2 regions of the Parashewanella sp. 2304DJ23-3 genome follow, and region 1 is predicted to be linked to the other one. Evidence: riboswitches for the same ligand, from Rfam matches in the RefSeq annotation. Region 1 holds a riboswitch; the other holds the start of a gene.

Region 1 (7,721 bases):
GCAGTTGAAATTGCTGATTTCGCACGTTCACGCAATGCTTCAACAATATCTTCATCGAAACCGTCAATATCGAGTAACTCTGTTACTGGCACATACGCAATTTCTTCCAGAGAAGTGAAGCCTTCATCCGCAAGTACTTGAGCGAAATCTTCATCTACGTCTAATGCATTCACAAATAACGTTGTGATTTTCGCACTTTCAGCTCGGTGTTTCTCGTTCATTTCGTCAACAGTCATCACATTTAGCTCCCAACCGGTAAGTTGAGTAGCTAGACGAACGTTTTGACCATTACGACCAATAGCTTGAGCTAAAGCACCTTCTTCAACAGCAATGTCCATTGAATTTGAATCTTCATCAACGATGATAGATGCAACATCTGCTGGCGCCATTGCATTGATAACGAACTGAGCAGGATTATCATCCCAAAGTACGATATCGACACGCTCACCATTTAATTCGTTAGACACGGCTTGGACACGTGCTCCACGCATACCTACACATGCGCCGATTGGATCAATACGTCTGTCATTCGACTTAACTGCAATTTTTGCACGAGAACCAGGGTCACGAGAAGCACCCATGATTTCAATCATCTCATCCGCAATTTCTGGTACTTCTACACGGAACAGCTCAATCAGCATGTCCGGTTTTGTACGAGTTAAGAATAGCTGTGCACCGCGCGCTTCTGGGCGTACAGAGTAAAGCAATGAACGAACACGGTCACCTGGACGGAATGTTTCACGAGCGATGATGTCATCTTTAAAAAGTACACCATCAGCATTGTTACCTAAATCAATAACAACTGTGTCACGGTTACTCTTCTTAACAACACCAGTGATCAGCTCGCCTTCTTTATCTGCGAATTGCTCAACTACCTGTGCACGCTCAGCTTCTCGTACTTTTTGTACAATAACTTGCTTAGCTGTTTGCGTCGTAATACGGTCAAATTGAACTGACTCAATTTGCTCTTCGACGTAATCACCTTCATTTAATTCAGGATCATCAAACTGCGCAGCTTCAAGCGTGATTTCAGCATATGGGTTTTCTAATAGCTCACCCGCTTCAGGGTTAACTATCAACCAACGACGGAAAGTATCGTAATGACCGGTTTTACGATCAATCTCAACACGTACTTCAATGTCGCCTTCGTATTTTTTCTTTGTTGCTGTCGCAAGCGCAATCTCCAGCGCTTCAAAAATCTTTTCGCGTGGTACCGCTTTTTCATTCGATACCGCTTCCGCAACTAGCAGGATCTCTTTATTCATCGTCTTGCCTCGTTCACCTTGAAACTATCAAAACTTCGCTATTAGATTGCCTTTACGGATATTATCCAAAGCAACTAGCGTGTCATTGCCATCAACCTGAAGTGAAAGCATTTGTCCTTCTACTTTAGTTACGGCGCCTTTTAATTTACGACTGCCATTGACTGGCATATTCAATAAAACTTTTACTTCTTCACCGATGTACATCCCGTACTGTTCGACAGTAAATAAAGGTCTGTCTACGCCCGGCGAAGATACCTCTAAGGTATATTCGTTTACGATAGGATCTTCTACGTCCATTACCGCACTGATTTGACGACTGGCTTCTGCACAATCATCAATTGAAATGCCGTTGTCACTGTCAATGTATACCCTAACCGTAGAATGTTTACCTGCTTGAACATAATCAATACCCCACAGTTTATAGCCTAACGCTTCAACTGGTGCAGTAAGCATGTCTGTCAGTTTGGATTCTAATCTTGCCAAAACGACACCCCCATAAAAAACAAAAAAGGGCATATAGCCCCATTACAACATCACTTCATGTGATAATTTTCAGGTTTAGGAGCTTACCCCCAAATAACAAAAAACCCCGTATTTCACGAGGTTATCATTATAAGAACCTGTAACTACAATGACTTAACGCTCTCGTTAAATTAACTGTCATTGTAGGGAGCTGGTTGCGGGGGCCGGATTTGAACCGACGACCTTCGGGTTATGAGCCCGACGAGCTACCAAACTGCTCCACCCCGCGTCAACTGCTGCAAGTATATTGATTATCACCTTTACTTGCAATAACTAAGCCTACTTATTTCGTAGAAAACTTAGCTAAACTTTGGTGCCGAGAGCGGGACTTGAACCCGCACGGCCATAGGCCACCACCCCCTCAAGATGGCGTGTCTACCAATTCCACCACCTCGGCATTAAAGCTTTTCGATAAATCCTAGATTAGTCAGGAATTTTATCTTCTGTAGATTCTTTTTTCGCTGGTGCAGTTTTTGCTGCATCTGCTGGTTGCTGCTCAGTAGCAGCTGGAGTACCTAAATTTTCCCATGCTTTATCATCTGAAGCGTGGTTAGCACTCATGCGACCTATCATCAAACTTACGATGAAGAAAAGAATCGCTAAAATTGCTGTTGCTCTCGTTAATGCATTACCAGCACCACTTGAACCAAATAGAGTTCCCGACGCGCCTGCACCGAAAGAAGCTCCCATGTCAGCGCCTTTACCTTGCTGGATTAAAATTAAACCAATTAGGCCAATCGCTACTAACAAATAAACTACTATTAACACTTCGTACATGTTATGCACTCATCGCTATGCTACATAAACTCAAAAATTCGGTAGAGTTCAAGCTTGCCCCGCCAATCAACCCACCATCAACATCTGGTTGAGCGAACAAATCTGCGGCATTACTAGGGGTAACACTACCACCGTATAAAATTCTTACGTTTTCACCAATAAATGGTGAAACTTCTGATAAACGCTTACGAATAAAAGCATGCACTTCTTGAGCTTGCTCTGGTGTAGCACTTTTACCAGTTCCTACAGCCCATAAAGGTTCGTAGGCAATAATTGCATTATCGAAAGCCATAGTACCATTTTTTTCGATAACTATATCTAATTCTTCAGCAATCACTTCAAAGGTGCGACGTGCTTCTCGTGCTGGACCTGATTCACCGACACACAAAATTGGCGTTAAACCATTTTGCTGTGCTGCAGCGAATTTCTCAGCGACAATATCACTCGTTTCGCCATACATACGACGTCTTTCTGAATGACCAACAATAACATAATTACAACCAGCATCTTTCAGCATTTTAGCTGAAACTTCACCAGTATATGCACCAAAGTCATGCTGACTGACGTTTTGTGCGCCCATACGTACTAAAGAACCGTTCAATGCATCTTTATTAGCTTCCAGCTGCTGCCTTACACTTTCAAGATAAATTGTTGGCGGACAAAGAACCACTTCTGCGGAATCGTTTTGTAGCTTTGCGGCAAACTTCTTAAATAGTTCAATAGCTAAAGCAGAAGAACCATTCATTTTCCAGTTGCCAGCAATCATAGGACGTCTGAGTGCCATTGCTGTCTCCTTTAAAGCGGGCTGAATAATAACGAACCCATGTAAAAGTTACAATAGTTCTAGTGTTAATTTTTATAAAGCGATGTTTTCTCGGCTGCTTTTTAGTCAATCCACTGACATTAGCTGCATTTCGACAGCAGATTGACTGATCTTTTGCGATTTTCTATCAGTTTCGGTTACCTAAATGCAAACCAAGGCTTGAAACTCTTTTTTATAGATTAATTTTAACAATGTTATTTGCTTATAACTAAATAGTTTAAAAAACTTATTAAGATGTTCTCAAAGTTGTCGCCTTGTAACAACTCATCAGTAGCAGCAGTAGATGAACAATTTAGGTGAATAAAGGCAAACCTCTCGAAAGTTAGGGACGCAAAGCCTCCGGTCTAAGGTCTGAAGATAGGACTAGGATAGCGGGGTTGCTGGAGCAGCTAAGCTGCACATCCATGTTTTATCCAGTTCAGATCACCTGTTTATTTGTTTTGAATAAAAAGGTTTGCATTATGCGTAGTTTATCCAAGTTAAGTGCGGGAATACTGTTTTCTCTCACAGCCAATACTGTATTGGCCGATGTCCAAGTCGATATTGATTCATCAACGCCATCAACAGGTTACCCTTTTCAAACTTTTAATGTGAATATCACATCAACTGAATCTCTAGAAACCGTTGAAGTCACAAATTGGCCAGAAGAGTGGTGCCAGTTACCTTTTTTTACTCTTTCACCAGTTTCAGTTTCAGGAAACCAGTATCAAACTTCAGTCAACTATAATTTTAAACATCATCGTAGCTATAACGGTGATAAAGTCTGTGTTTACATAAAAGATACAACTGGTAAAGAGTATACCTATTCAAGTTCTGAGCAAATAAGCTTAGTGACTGCAAAAATTGACATATCTACAGTTGAAAATAATCAACTTGAACATACCCTTTCAACGACTGACTACTATGGTCAAGATAGAAACGCTGTTGATTTTATTTATCGTCAGCAACATTCAGGTGAAACCTTATTGTTTGATCTGAGTGGACAAACTAATCCTGGGCTCGATATCGCTTTAACCGATTTTCAAGGTAATATCATTCAACTAGCAGAAACAACAGATGCTGGTGAATGGCAAATAAAGCAATTTCCGTTGCCATTGCCTGAAACCTCCGTAAACTCTCACAAATCCTATAAGCTTGCAGCTTTCCTTAAGTCTGATCACAATGTCAAAATAGGTGATGAACAACTGTCTTTTAAAGGCCAGAAGGTCGCCTTTGAAATTTTTAAAACGCCTGCTGTGCCTTTAGATGAAAACAACTATGCTTCGGGCGAACTGAGCTGGGATCTACAAACACCATTGAATATCGTTGAAACACGATTATTAATGTTAGAGGATCCGGAGCAATGCTCTGTAGCAACCCCAAATGCAAGTGTAATTCAACCGATGCCTTCTGGTACTCATTTCAATTTTATAAATCAGATTCATCTGCATAACTACTTTGCGTGTATGCAGGTTGAAGATGTTGATGGTAGAACTTTTAACCAACCAATTGGGTGGATACAGAAAGCCCGAGCTCCACAAATTCACATATCAGACTCAGTCAGCTCAGAAGAAGTTATTAGTGAAACCATTCAAGGGTATGTTACTGATGCGGAATCGGTTTATATCAACTACATTTCTGATCAAGGTACATCGAGTAGAGACCACGTTTTAAGAACTTGTGAGGATTACATTAGAGGTACCCCATTAAATGACTCTGAAGTCAATTTTGAAATTTCAGATGCAACACTAAATGATCATTATTTGTGTGTTGTTGCTGATAATGGCGTTGGTGGTATTTCACACTATTTGAGCGATCACAAAGTTAATCTAACCAATGGAATGGACATCACCGCGAATTTACAAAACAGAGAACCTTCAACTCCTTTTCCAACGGTGCTTGATATACCAGAAAAATTACAAAGGTCAACAATTGCAACACCAGGGTGTCGTGGCGTGCTTTTGAGCGCTGATTTAATAATGAGTGCAGGTCATTGCGAAGCCCCTTTCTTCCGCCCACCTAATGGTCAATGGCGTACCGCTCCTTCGAGTTACAGCTTTTTAGCCGCAAAAGATGAGTACGCACAAAAATCCCATATTCAAGCACTAAACGCAGCAAGAGAAAAAGTAGGCACCGCAGTAGAATACGATTTCCAGTGGTATAATGATGAATCCTCACGAATTGATGATGAACTAAGTCAATATTTCGAAAGTGATTATGATGTCTACTTAAGTCCGTATTTCGGTGGTGGTGTTACTGCTAGTGCAACCTTTGGAGATTACGTTTTAAGGCGTTTGCATACTCCATACGACAAGCAACCAGAAGAAATAGAGTTTCCAAAACCGTTAGTTTACACTCACCCAGCTGATCTAAATCATACTAAAGGCGAGTTCCGTGCTCACGGTATACATGATCTTACACCTCACTCAGGATGGCGCGGTGGCACGATTCACTCTTTAATGCCTGCAGGGACTAACATTGTCGAATACACGCTTGTCGACACTGCTGGCGGTGAATCTGGTTCGGCACTATGGGCTTATGATGAAGAGTTAGATACTTATGGCGTTATCGGTGCGGTTCGAGGCGGTGGGGCCTGGTCATCACTTTGGACTCATGGTCGAGTTACTCGACAAGCATTAGCTGAGTCTAGAGCAAAACAATTACAAGCAAGAAAAGCCCATTATGAAGGACGAGCTTACGGTTATCGAGATCTTCGTAGAGCCGTTGCTAAAGGTGACATAGAGTTAATCAATACCATTATTGATTCAGGTGTTGATGTGACCAAAGACAATCATGGCAACCTCGATGGTTGGATGTTGGCACGTGCCGTTGATTTTGCAATTCAAGCACGAAATAAGATGTTAGTTCGCAACAACGAAAAACATCAGCAAAAATATCAAGATCGCCTCGATGTCATCCAAGCGTTAATGCTTGGTGGCGCCGATCCAAGATTAACCATTAGTAAACCAACTCGTTATATGACTGTTGAAGCTGGCGATTCGGTCCTTCACTATGTAATAAGAACCAATGCCCAAAAGGTTATGCAATCTATTTGGTTGAATGCGACAGACTATGCTTTCGAATCATCAAGCCGAACGGTTAAAAATACCGCCGGTGAGACGCCAATGCACTTAGCCTCTCAGCTAAGTGTAAAACCAGTGATTTCTCGATTGCTGTTTACTGACGCAAGAGCAGATGTGTTTGTTGAGAATAATTCAGGGGAATCTGTTTTGAACCAGATACTCAATTCTGAAACAATTTCTCCTCAGCAAATCGCTATTTTAGACATTGTTGGTAAGGCCTTCTCATATGAGCCGAAATCGATTGATAGCGACGGTGAATTTGCCCACCCCGATTGGAAACAGCTTACCTGTTATCAAGCATCTTTAAGCTCCCAGCCAATGAGTTATGGACAGTTAGCAAATTTACGAAAAAATGAAATTTCCGACGAAGCGTTTGCCGCCATTCATCGGTTAGCTAACATTTCAGGGATAAATACTCAGATTCATTGCCAGTAAGTATGAAAAGGTAAGCCTCATTTGGCTTACCTTTTTTATAACTCTTTAAAAATTGGTATTTCCAGCTCATTTAACGCTAAACTTAACAATAATCGCATACCTTCAAGGACGACTATTGTGAAAACTAGCCTAGCAAAATTAATTATCAGCCTATTCATAACCCTTAGCTTCTCGTTTTCCACCTATGCTACTGACTTAAAAGCCGGTGATATAGCTCCAAAGTTTGAGCTAATGGCAACAGATGGCAATATGTATAAGCTCGACGATTACATGGGAAAACAAGCTGTTGTTTTAGCATTTTACCCGATGGCCAATACTCGTGGATGCACGATTGAATGCCGTTCTCTTGCTAAAAAAGGTCACATGATTAAAAAGTATAATGCGGTTTACATGATGGCTAGTGTGGACGACTTGGATGACAATAGAAAATTTGCTAAGAAAAATAAAGCAGACTTTCCAATGCTGAGTGATCCAACTAAGAAAGTCACTAAATCATATGATGTTTTAAATTGGTTACGTGTAGCAAGCCGCGTCACTTTTTATATTGGCAAAGATGGTCGTATTCTTCATGTTGATAAAAATGTGAATCCTGAAACTGCAGCTGAAGATATTGCTAAAAATTTGGAAATGCTGAAAGTAGAACCAGCTCAGGGATTTTAAGATTTCGCCAGTTTGAAAAGAATAGAGGGCTCTAAGAGCCCTTTTTATATGGAATGCTTCTGAGTTGCCAATAACACCTCAAGCACGTCCTGAGTTTCTTCTACATCATGCACTCGAATGATCTGTGCACCTTTTTGAATTGACAATATTGCACCTGCCAAACTTCCCGCCAATCTC
Region 2 (7,721 bases), on a different contig from region 1:
GTTTCGAAACCTTAGAATCAGCCATACGTAGCTCACCTGAAAAGCTTGCTCTGCAAAAAGTGATAAATAATATCCAAAAAGCAAAAACTGACCGTCAAAGTTATTTTGCAGCATTTATTAATACCATGTTTGATGAATTAGGCCCTAAATACGAGTACACACCAGAGGATGTATTCCGGAGTATTTATAAAATCCTTGCATGTAAAGATTGTACTTTAACTATTGATGCTGGAATGGCTCTAATTTCACAAGCCAACAAAGTGAGTTTACCTGAACCTAAGGGTAGTCAAATGAGTAAAGCTGTAGCTAAACGTTTTTTAAAAGTCAGCTCTGATGTTATTGCGCTTTTTAAAGATAGGTTGAATGAGATGCAGTTAGACGATTTCCAGTTAATTGCTAAATCAAAAGGATTTATAGATATATCAACCTTAAAAGGTTTTGATGAATCTAAAACCTCATTTGAAACTCAAAGAGACACAATCCTACGTAAGTGGTTTCAACATCATAGTGATTATGGTCTTCCCATTGAAACTGCAGTATCTCAACTCTTAGAAGCCATGAAAATGATAAACTCTCATTCAATGACTACTGCACTAAACCGTTACACACTTCCGGCATAAAAAAGAGCTGGCAATGCCAGCTCAAGTACAGCGGAGGAGCTTTTAAACTCGCATCAACACAATTTCTATTTCGAACGTTAATTACCAGCTAATCAGTACTGATGCCCAAATTTGACGACCATAACCCGGTAGCCGTTCGCCTACTGCGATATCAGATCCCATGGCACGATTTACACCACCTAAATGATCTGCGTATTCTTTATCAAGTAAGTTACTGACACCTGCTTTTACTAGCCAGTTATCGTTTTCATAAGCAGTAAGAATATCAACGACACCATAACCTGCGGAAGTTTGTTCTTTTTGGATATTCGAAATTTTATCTTGTTTCGCCGCACCTCTAAGTACTAACTGACTGCGCCAAGCGTTCTGTTGCCAATTCAATGCAACTTGACCACTTAACGGCGCAACACGATATAAATTGTCATTTGTATCTGTACGCTCACCTCGTGTGTAAGTCGCATTCATTGTGAGACGCCAGTTTTCATGTAAATCATAACTCGCATCCATGTCCATGCCGTAAAGTTTCGCATCTGTGTTTGCAAACATGAGTGGGTCGTCATCACCCATCATTTTTGCAACCATCTTGGCTTTCATATCAGTCAATGGCACACCTTGTACGTAACCATCAATTTTTTGCCAGAAAACACGAGGACTAATCGTGAGCTTGTCGCCTAGATAATCAAAACCAAAATCAGTCTGGTAAGCCGTTTCTAAATCTAAATCGACATCGCCAATATAAGTGCGCCCATCCGCTAAGCCACCAGTTGCCTGCATTGGCACCCAAAGGTAACGTTGTTGATAGCTTGGACTTGATTGTTTACGAGCGACACTTGCACGCCAATTTACCGTATCACTCTGCTTATAAAGCCACTGAGCAACTAAATCGACACCAAATTGGCTGGTGCTTTTATCTTGTGCATTGAACTTGTCCATCAAATACTTGATGTTTGGGTTCATCATCGCCATTGAGTGACTAACATCACCGGCATCGAAATTATATTGTTTACCTCGAACACCAAGCTTAACTGTATGAGCACCAAAATCTTGGTGCCATTGACCGTATGCACTAATAACTTGGCTTTCAACATCCTTAAAGTTGTCGACAATCATCATTGGATTATTAGGATTGGTAATTAACGAGTCATGCATACTCTGTTGATAATCAAGACCAAACTGCCACTGCTCTAATTCAAATGCAATGGCTGCATCAACACCCGTGCTGTCAGCACGATTATAACGAGCCATCATTGGGTTCATAACAGGACGAAGTAAACTATTACTCATACCGTGGCGGGCATTTTGCCAACCAATATGCCAGTTCATTTGCCCCCAATCGAACTCTGACTCACCTGCTGCTTTAACCCTATCTGTATCAATGAAATCAATATCCATTGGCAACGCAGGACTTGCGGAGTCTCCAGTATTGACACCTTGATAACTTAACGTAATTTGATGATTTTGAGTGATTTGATTTAAATATTTAATACCAAATTGTTGTTTGTCATATACCGATGGCACAATCTCTCTGCCAGCGCCATCTTCAACTTCACTGTTCCCTTTATTCTGCTCAACATGCAACAACAGCGCTTGTGATTTCCAGCCGATATTTGTTAATGCACCAAGTTGTGACTGACTACCATTAGCAGAATACTGACCTAATAGATGACTAAAGTTATGTTCAATTTCTGGCCCGATCGTATTTACTTTTAAGCTGCCACCAATCGTATCAATACCACTACTCACTGGGGCAATACCACGAGTCATCTCAATGGATTCTGTAGTTAACTGGCTACCATAACTTAACGGGGCATCCATCGCATTTGGACCTGCACCTGCTAACGTGAGGCCGTCAACACTCGTAGCAATTTTGTCTCCGTATAAGCCACGATATTGAGCAATTTTACTGACTGGACCATTAGCATTAACATTTGCGCCCGGAATCGACTTAAGAAGATCGGCCAAATCACTCGTTGGAATCGCATAATTTGGGGTAGCTACAGAGTCGGAGTCCACTCCTGTTTGCTTAGCAACTTGACCTTTAACAACAATTACTTCTATTGGATCAGCATCAGCCCAAGAGGCACCACTGACTGCATACATTGAAATCAACAAACCACTTAAAACGTTCAAACGCATGTTACAAACTCCCTAAATATTTGTAGCTGAATTTTGCGCCTACCCTGTCTTTATCACAATACAAATGCGACAAAGTGCGACACTATGTCGCACAGCTTTTGCTTTTATAATCAGTAAATTAAGAAAGGCACAATGAATAGGTGGTGAACTTGACAATGGTCAATTCAATTTAGAGAATCTTATAAGATACTAAGCTACTTTCATTTATGAAAACTGATGAAATGACGGATTTTCAGCCGCTTAAACTCATTTTTCACAAAACAGCAATGAAACCACTTGCCATTAGCTAAAGGCTGAGTATAATTCCGTTCCATTGTTGAGGCTTAACCAGCACAACAAACTAATCAAAGATGCCGGAGTGGTGGAATTGGTAGACACGACGGATTCAAAATCCGTTTCCTTCGGGAGTGACGGTTCAAGTCCGTCCTTCGGTACCATTTTTGATTTTCTCTATATGAGAGACAAACCGACTTTAACGTCGGTTTTTTTGTATCTGATAACAACTCTTAAAAGCGATACCTACCTCGACTAACTCAGATATTTTCAGCAAAAGTAGGTATTTTTAAAAGTTTTAACGATTATTCTGACGCAGACGTTTCAATTCTTAGATTATAAAGATCAAAGCCATTACCATTAACAACGTAACCAGAGTAATCTTCAGAAATGAGATTAGACGTGTCCTTCACTTGAATTTTTGAAATTGCACATTGAGCGTAAGCGCCATCAAATGCAAACTCAAAATCTTGATTGGTAATCACCGACTCTTCGTTATCTACAGCGTCCTGACTCTGATTCGCTAATAAATTCCAACCATTTAGTGCTTCGTTTTCACAACGTACTAGTTTAACCTTCACAGAAGCTTGTTCTGCATATTGCTCGAAAGCTCTGTTACCGTATGTTACTTCAGCTAAACGTAGCGTTTTGCCTTCAGCAGGGCATGCCGCTCTAACATTATTTCCACGAAGTTTTAAGTTAACTTTACCCGCCATACCTAATGACAAAAAGCTACTGTCTGCTGCACTAAAAATATTTTCTTTAGTACTGCGGTTTGGATCATTAGAAGTGTTTGCTCCTTGATTCCAAACAACATTGGCTTCATTTAGATTACAGCCCATCATTTCTGGTTCAGTGTCACCCGTTAAACACTTACGTAATTTTTTACTATTTTGTGGATAATATGAACGGCACTCTTCTAAGCGAGGGTTGTCGGCAACTTTTTCAACAACAACACTATCAATCAAAATACCATAGCTGTCAGGATAACCGCTGTCCTTTAACTTGATCGCAGTAAAGAAACGGCTAGCGGTAAACGGAATTTGTTTAACTTTGAAGCCATCTTCTAGTGGTTCACCTTCAACCTCTGTTAGCGGTAACTTATGCTTCTCTGAGTTAATGCGAACGATGAGATCTCTATAAGCTTGTTTCTGGTTTTTAACGCCAAACTTTTCATAGTTGTAATCACGCTTTTGATATTTCACGGTGAGCATGTATTCAGCATTTGGTACCGTTGAAATAAAGGTACGCATTTTTGACGTACCAACAGCAACACCTGCTGGGCAACCTGCAGTTCTATGGCTATCCATTTCTAAAACATTACTGTTTGAATCAACACCGTAAACTCTTGCATTGCCCACTTCCATTTGCGCATCACAAGCATTCATGCGTAGATTGCGCACTAATTGTTTACGATCTTTACGGTTTTTTGTTGCTTTAATCACAGCCCACTGTTCAGGGTACATTTTCGCTAGTGTTTTATTGGTCCATTGAACGTCAAATTGAATTTTACGGTTCCAAGGTTTACCGTTTTCATTATCAGTTGTGAAGAGGGCTTTGATTTCAGGGTTCAACTTGTCAACCCCGTGCTCTTCTAATAAGTCACGGATATCAAGATCATCAATTAAACCCCAGTCACCTCGGTAAGTAGAGCGATCATACTGATCATGATAACGCTCAAAATATTGAGAAGCGATTCTGGCATCATCTTCAGGATTAGCCACTTCAGAAGCCACAGAAGTAGAGCAAAAGCCTGTAAGTAACGTAGCGATAAGCGCACTCATTGGTGCGTTATTTATAAAACTCATTTCACATTCCTTGTTTCGGGAAAAGTTTTAATAAAAATTAAAACTCAGCAGAGCAGCCCACTTATCAATTTGATGGAGTGCTGTCACTTTGCGTCCTTACTTTTCAGTAAGTTTGCCCTTTGAGTCGTTTGTAAGCAGCTGTATTTTATGGTTATAAATAAGATTGTCAATGACAGTTCAATGATATAAATGTGTGAGTTTTTATACAGATTCGTCACGGAAATGTGACAGTAGAATGGGAGTTAATTCCGCAATTAACGTTTGAGAGCGTTCTAGGGCTAATTGGACCCAGCCATCCGTTCCCATCACTTCAAGTGAAGTGGCTTCAACTTTATTTGAAATCAGTGATAAGTAGCCGCTTACTCTAAAAATACCTTGAGGAGTATGAATGCGGCTAATGTGAAACTCTTCCATGATTGATAAATTCGTTAGGCTATTTTTGTTTAGCCATTAACTTAACGTATTTTTTTACCTTTTTCATTGCCATTTGCTGTTTCAATGAAGATAGATAGTCGATAAATAAGTTGCCATGAAGATGGTCTATTTCGTGTTGCATAACGATAGCTAAAAACTCATCACTGCTGACAGTAATTTCCTTCCCATTACGATCTAAAGCTTCAACCGTTACTGAAGTAAAGCGTTCAACTTCCGCATAATAATCAGGTACTGATAAACAACCTTCTTGCCCTTTGGCTTTATCAGAGCCAGCCGTAACCTTAGGGTTAATCAACACTAATGGATCATTGCGTTCATCCGAAATATCGATAACTACAACAGCGTACTCAGAACCAACTTGCGTTGCAGCAAGTCCAATCCCATCATCAGTGGAATACATGGTTTCGAGTAAATCATCAATTAACGTTTGTACCTGCTTCACATCTGTAACAGGCTTTGCAACTTGCTTTAATCGCACATCGGGAGCAGTAAGAATATCAAGAACAGCCATGTATTTAGTAATTACTCATCGTTAAAATAAAGCGTGAGAGTATAATGGTTTCTGTTGCGTACATCATTTTTTTATCGTCATTATTTACTTTAAAAGCATTCAGTAGTAACAAGTAACTCACCTTAGTGAGCCAATGCAATGATAAACTGTCTTGCAATATAAAGCCGAAACTGTTGAACCGTATCACCGTTGGCATAGAGCATCATTAGGAATAATAAAAACTTACATGAGTAACAGTAAAAAATTACTTTCTTTATTTAGTGGTTGTGGCGGCATGGACTTGGGCTTTGAGGGCAACTTCACCGTCCCTAGCGCCTGTATTAATTGGGATATGCACCCAAATGAATGGTATATCCCCCTTGATGAACATCGAGTAAAGCTAAATAAAAACAGCTTCGAAACCGTTTTCGCCAACGATATACTCCCTTATGCTGAAGCCGCATGGAAAACCTTTTTTAAAAGCCAAGGTAAAGATGTTGAGCGCATTTTTCACACCACCAGCATTGTCGAATTAGTTAAACGTCATCAAGCGGGTGAACAAGTCTTCCCTGAGAATGTTGACGTCGTCACCGGTGGCTTCCCATGCCAAGATTTCAGCGTGGCAGGAAAGCGAGGTGGATTTCAGTCTCACAAAAACCATAACAATAAAATTGACGGTGAAGTCTCCAGTGAGGAGTCTCGCGGCAGTTTATATTTATGGATGCGCCAAGTGATTGAAATCACAAACCCTAAAGTGTTTGTCGCAGAGAATGTAAAAGGTTTGATTTCACTGGGTGACGCCAAACGCATCATCGAAGAAGACTTTAGAACTGTGGGTTCAGGTTATTTAGTCGTACCTGCAAAAGTGCTTACTGCAGCAAATTACGGTGTTGCTCAAAATCGTGAACGAATTATTTTTATCGGTTTAAATAAAGCATTCTTAAAGCCTGGGATCATTGCTCGAGTTGAAGCAGGCGAGATTGATGTTTACCCGCCAAAAACTCACTCAGCAGATCCTACTGAACTTCAGCATCATTTTACAAAATCAAAGCAAGTGTTTGCGAACCTAAAGGAGCCAGAGGCCACTTTAGATCCTGCACAAGCAAAGTATTCAAAAGCGAAGTACTGTAAAGGAACACAAGGGCAAACAGAAGTGAACCAAGAAGGGCTAGCACCAACTATTCGTGCCGAGCATCATGGTAATATTGAATATCGCCGCTTACGTGCTGAATACGGTGGTAAAAATCATGATGAGTTGACACAAGGGCTTATTGAACGCCGTTTAACGGTTCGTGAATGTGCCCGTATTCAAAGTTTTCCAGATGAGTATGAATTTGTTTTTACCAAGAAGAATCATGATTACTCTTTGTCCGCCTCAGGTGCTTATAAAGTCATTGGTAATGCAGTGCCTCCCTTGATGGCCTTTAACATTGCTAAACACCTAGAAAATATATGGGATAATATTTTCGATTAAGCGGTGATTCAGCTTGGCAAGGTGATAATTACAATATTTATTTGCCAAGCTTATATGTTATGTCGATCCAACGATCATCGAGCTGTCCGAACTTACATTCTTCTACCACCGCTTATGCTCACAAGCCAGCAGTAACACATAATCGTTCCCCTTTAACGGTTGAAAGCATACAGCAAACGGGTGTAGTAAACGTATTTCAGCCTGCCCCTTTGAAACAACACTTTTCTACGGGGCTGATAAACCAAAGGACGTATGAGTTACTGCACAAAGCAGGTGATGTTGTGGTACTAGATTTATTACCCATCAGTCAACACACAGCTGAAAGTGAAAATAAACATGAACAAAATCTCGCCCAATTCTATAACGTTCAATATGTAAATATCCCCGTTTCCGGGGAGAGTGACATTACATTAGAAAATGCTAAAAAAGTGAGAGGGTTTTTCTCAAGTCGTGACAATAAGACCATTGTCATTCATTGCAAGTCA

The links. A riboswitch is a leader RNA that binds a small molecule or an ion and turns the genes downstream of it on or off. The one in region 1 is predicted to bind cyclic di-GMP.
Region 2: linked by a shared signal. The riboswitch ahead of AC1EU2_RS04995 (hypothetical protein) and the one ahead of AC1EU2_RS10210 (hypothetical protein) in region 1 are both predicted to bind cyclic di-GMP.

The regions. Positions count from the first base shown of each region.
Region 1 covers NZ_JBWQOH010000004.1:57,627-65,347, forward strand. The annotation lists gene nusA (transcription termination factor NusA) at 1-1,265, opposite strand, end outside; gene rimP (ribosome maturation factor RimP) at 1,293-1,748, opposite strand; tRNA gene AC1EU2_RS10190 (tRNA-Met) at 1,940-2,016, opposite strand; tRNA gene AC1EU2_RS10195 (tRNA-Leu) at 2,099-2,184, opposite strand; gene secG (preprotein translocase subunit SecG) at 2,211-2,564, opposite strand; gene tpiA (triose-phosphate isomerase) at 2,566-3,348, opposite strand; cyclic di-GMP riboswitch class I at 3,683-3,772, shown strand; gene AC1EU2_RS10210 (hypothetical protein) at 3,849-6,884, shown strand; gene AC1EU2_RS10215 (peroxiredoxin) at 7,002-7,544, shown strand; gene folP (dihydropteroate synthase) at 7,589-7,721, opposite strand, start outside.
Region 2 covers NZ_JBWQOH010000001.1:1,126,073-1,133,793, forward strand. The annotation lists gene AC1EU2_RS04980 (hypothetical protein) at 1-620, shown strand, start outside; gene AC1EU2_RS04985 (TonB-dependent receptor) at 702-2,756, opposite strand; tRNA gene AC1EU2_RS04990 (tRNA-Leu) at 3,109-3,193, shown strand; gene AC1EU2_RS04995 (hypothetical protein) at 3,335-4,837, opposite strand; cyclic di-GMP riboswitch class I at 4,881-4,964, opposite strand; gene AC1EU2_RS05000 (hypothetical protein) at 5,039-5,251, opposite strand; gene def (peptide deformylase) at 5,271-5,783, opposite strand; gene AC1EU2_RS05010 (DNA cytosine methyltransferase) at 6,010-7,236, shown strand; gene AC1EU2_RS05015 (protein-tyrosine phosphatase family protein) at 7,296-7,721, shown strand, end outside.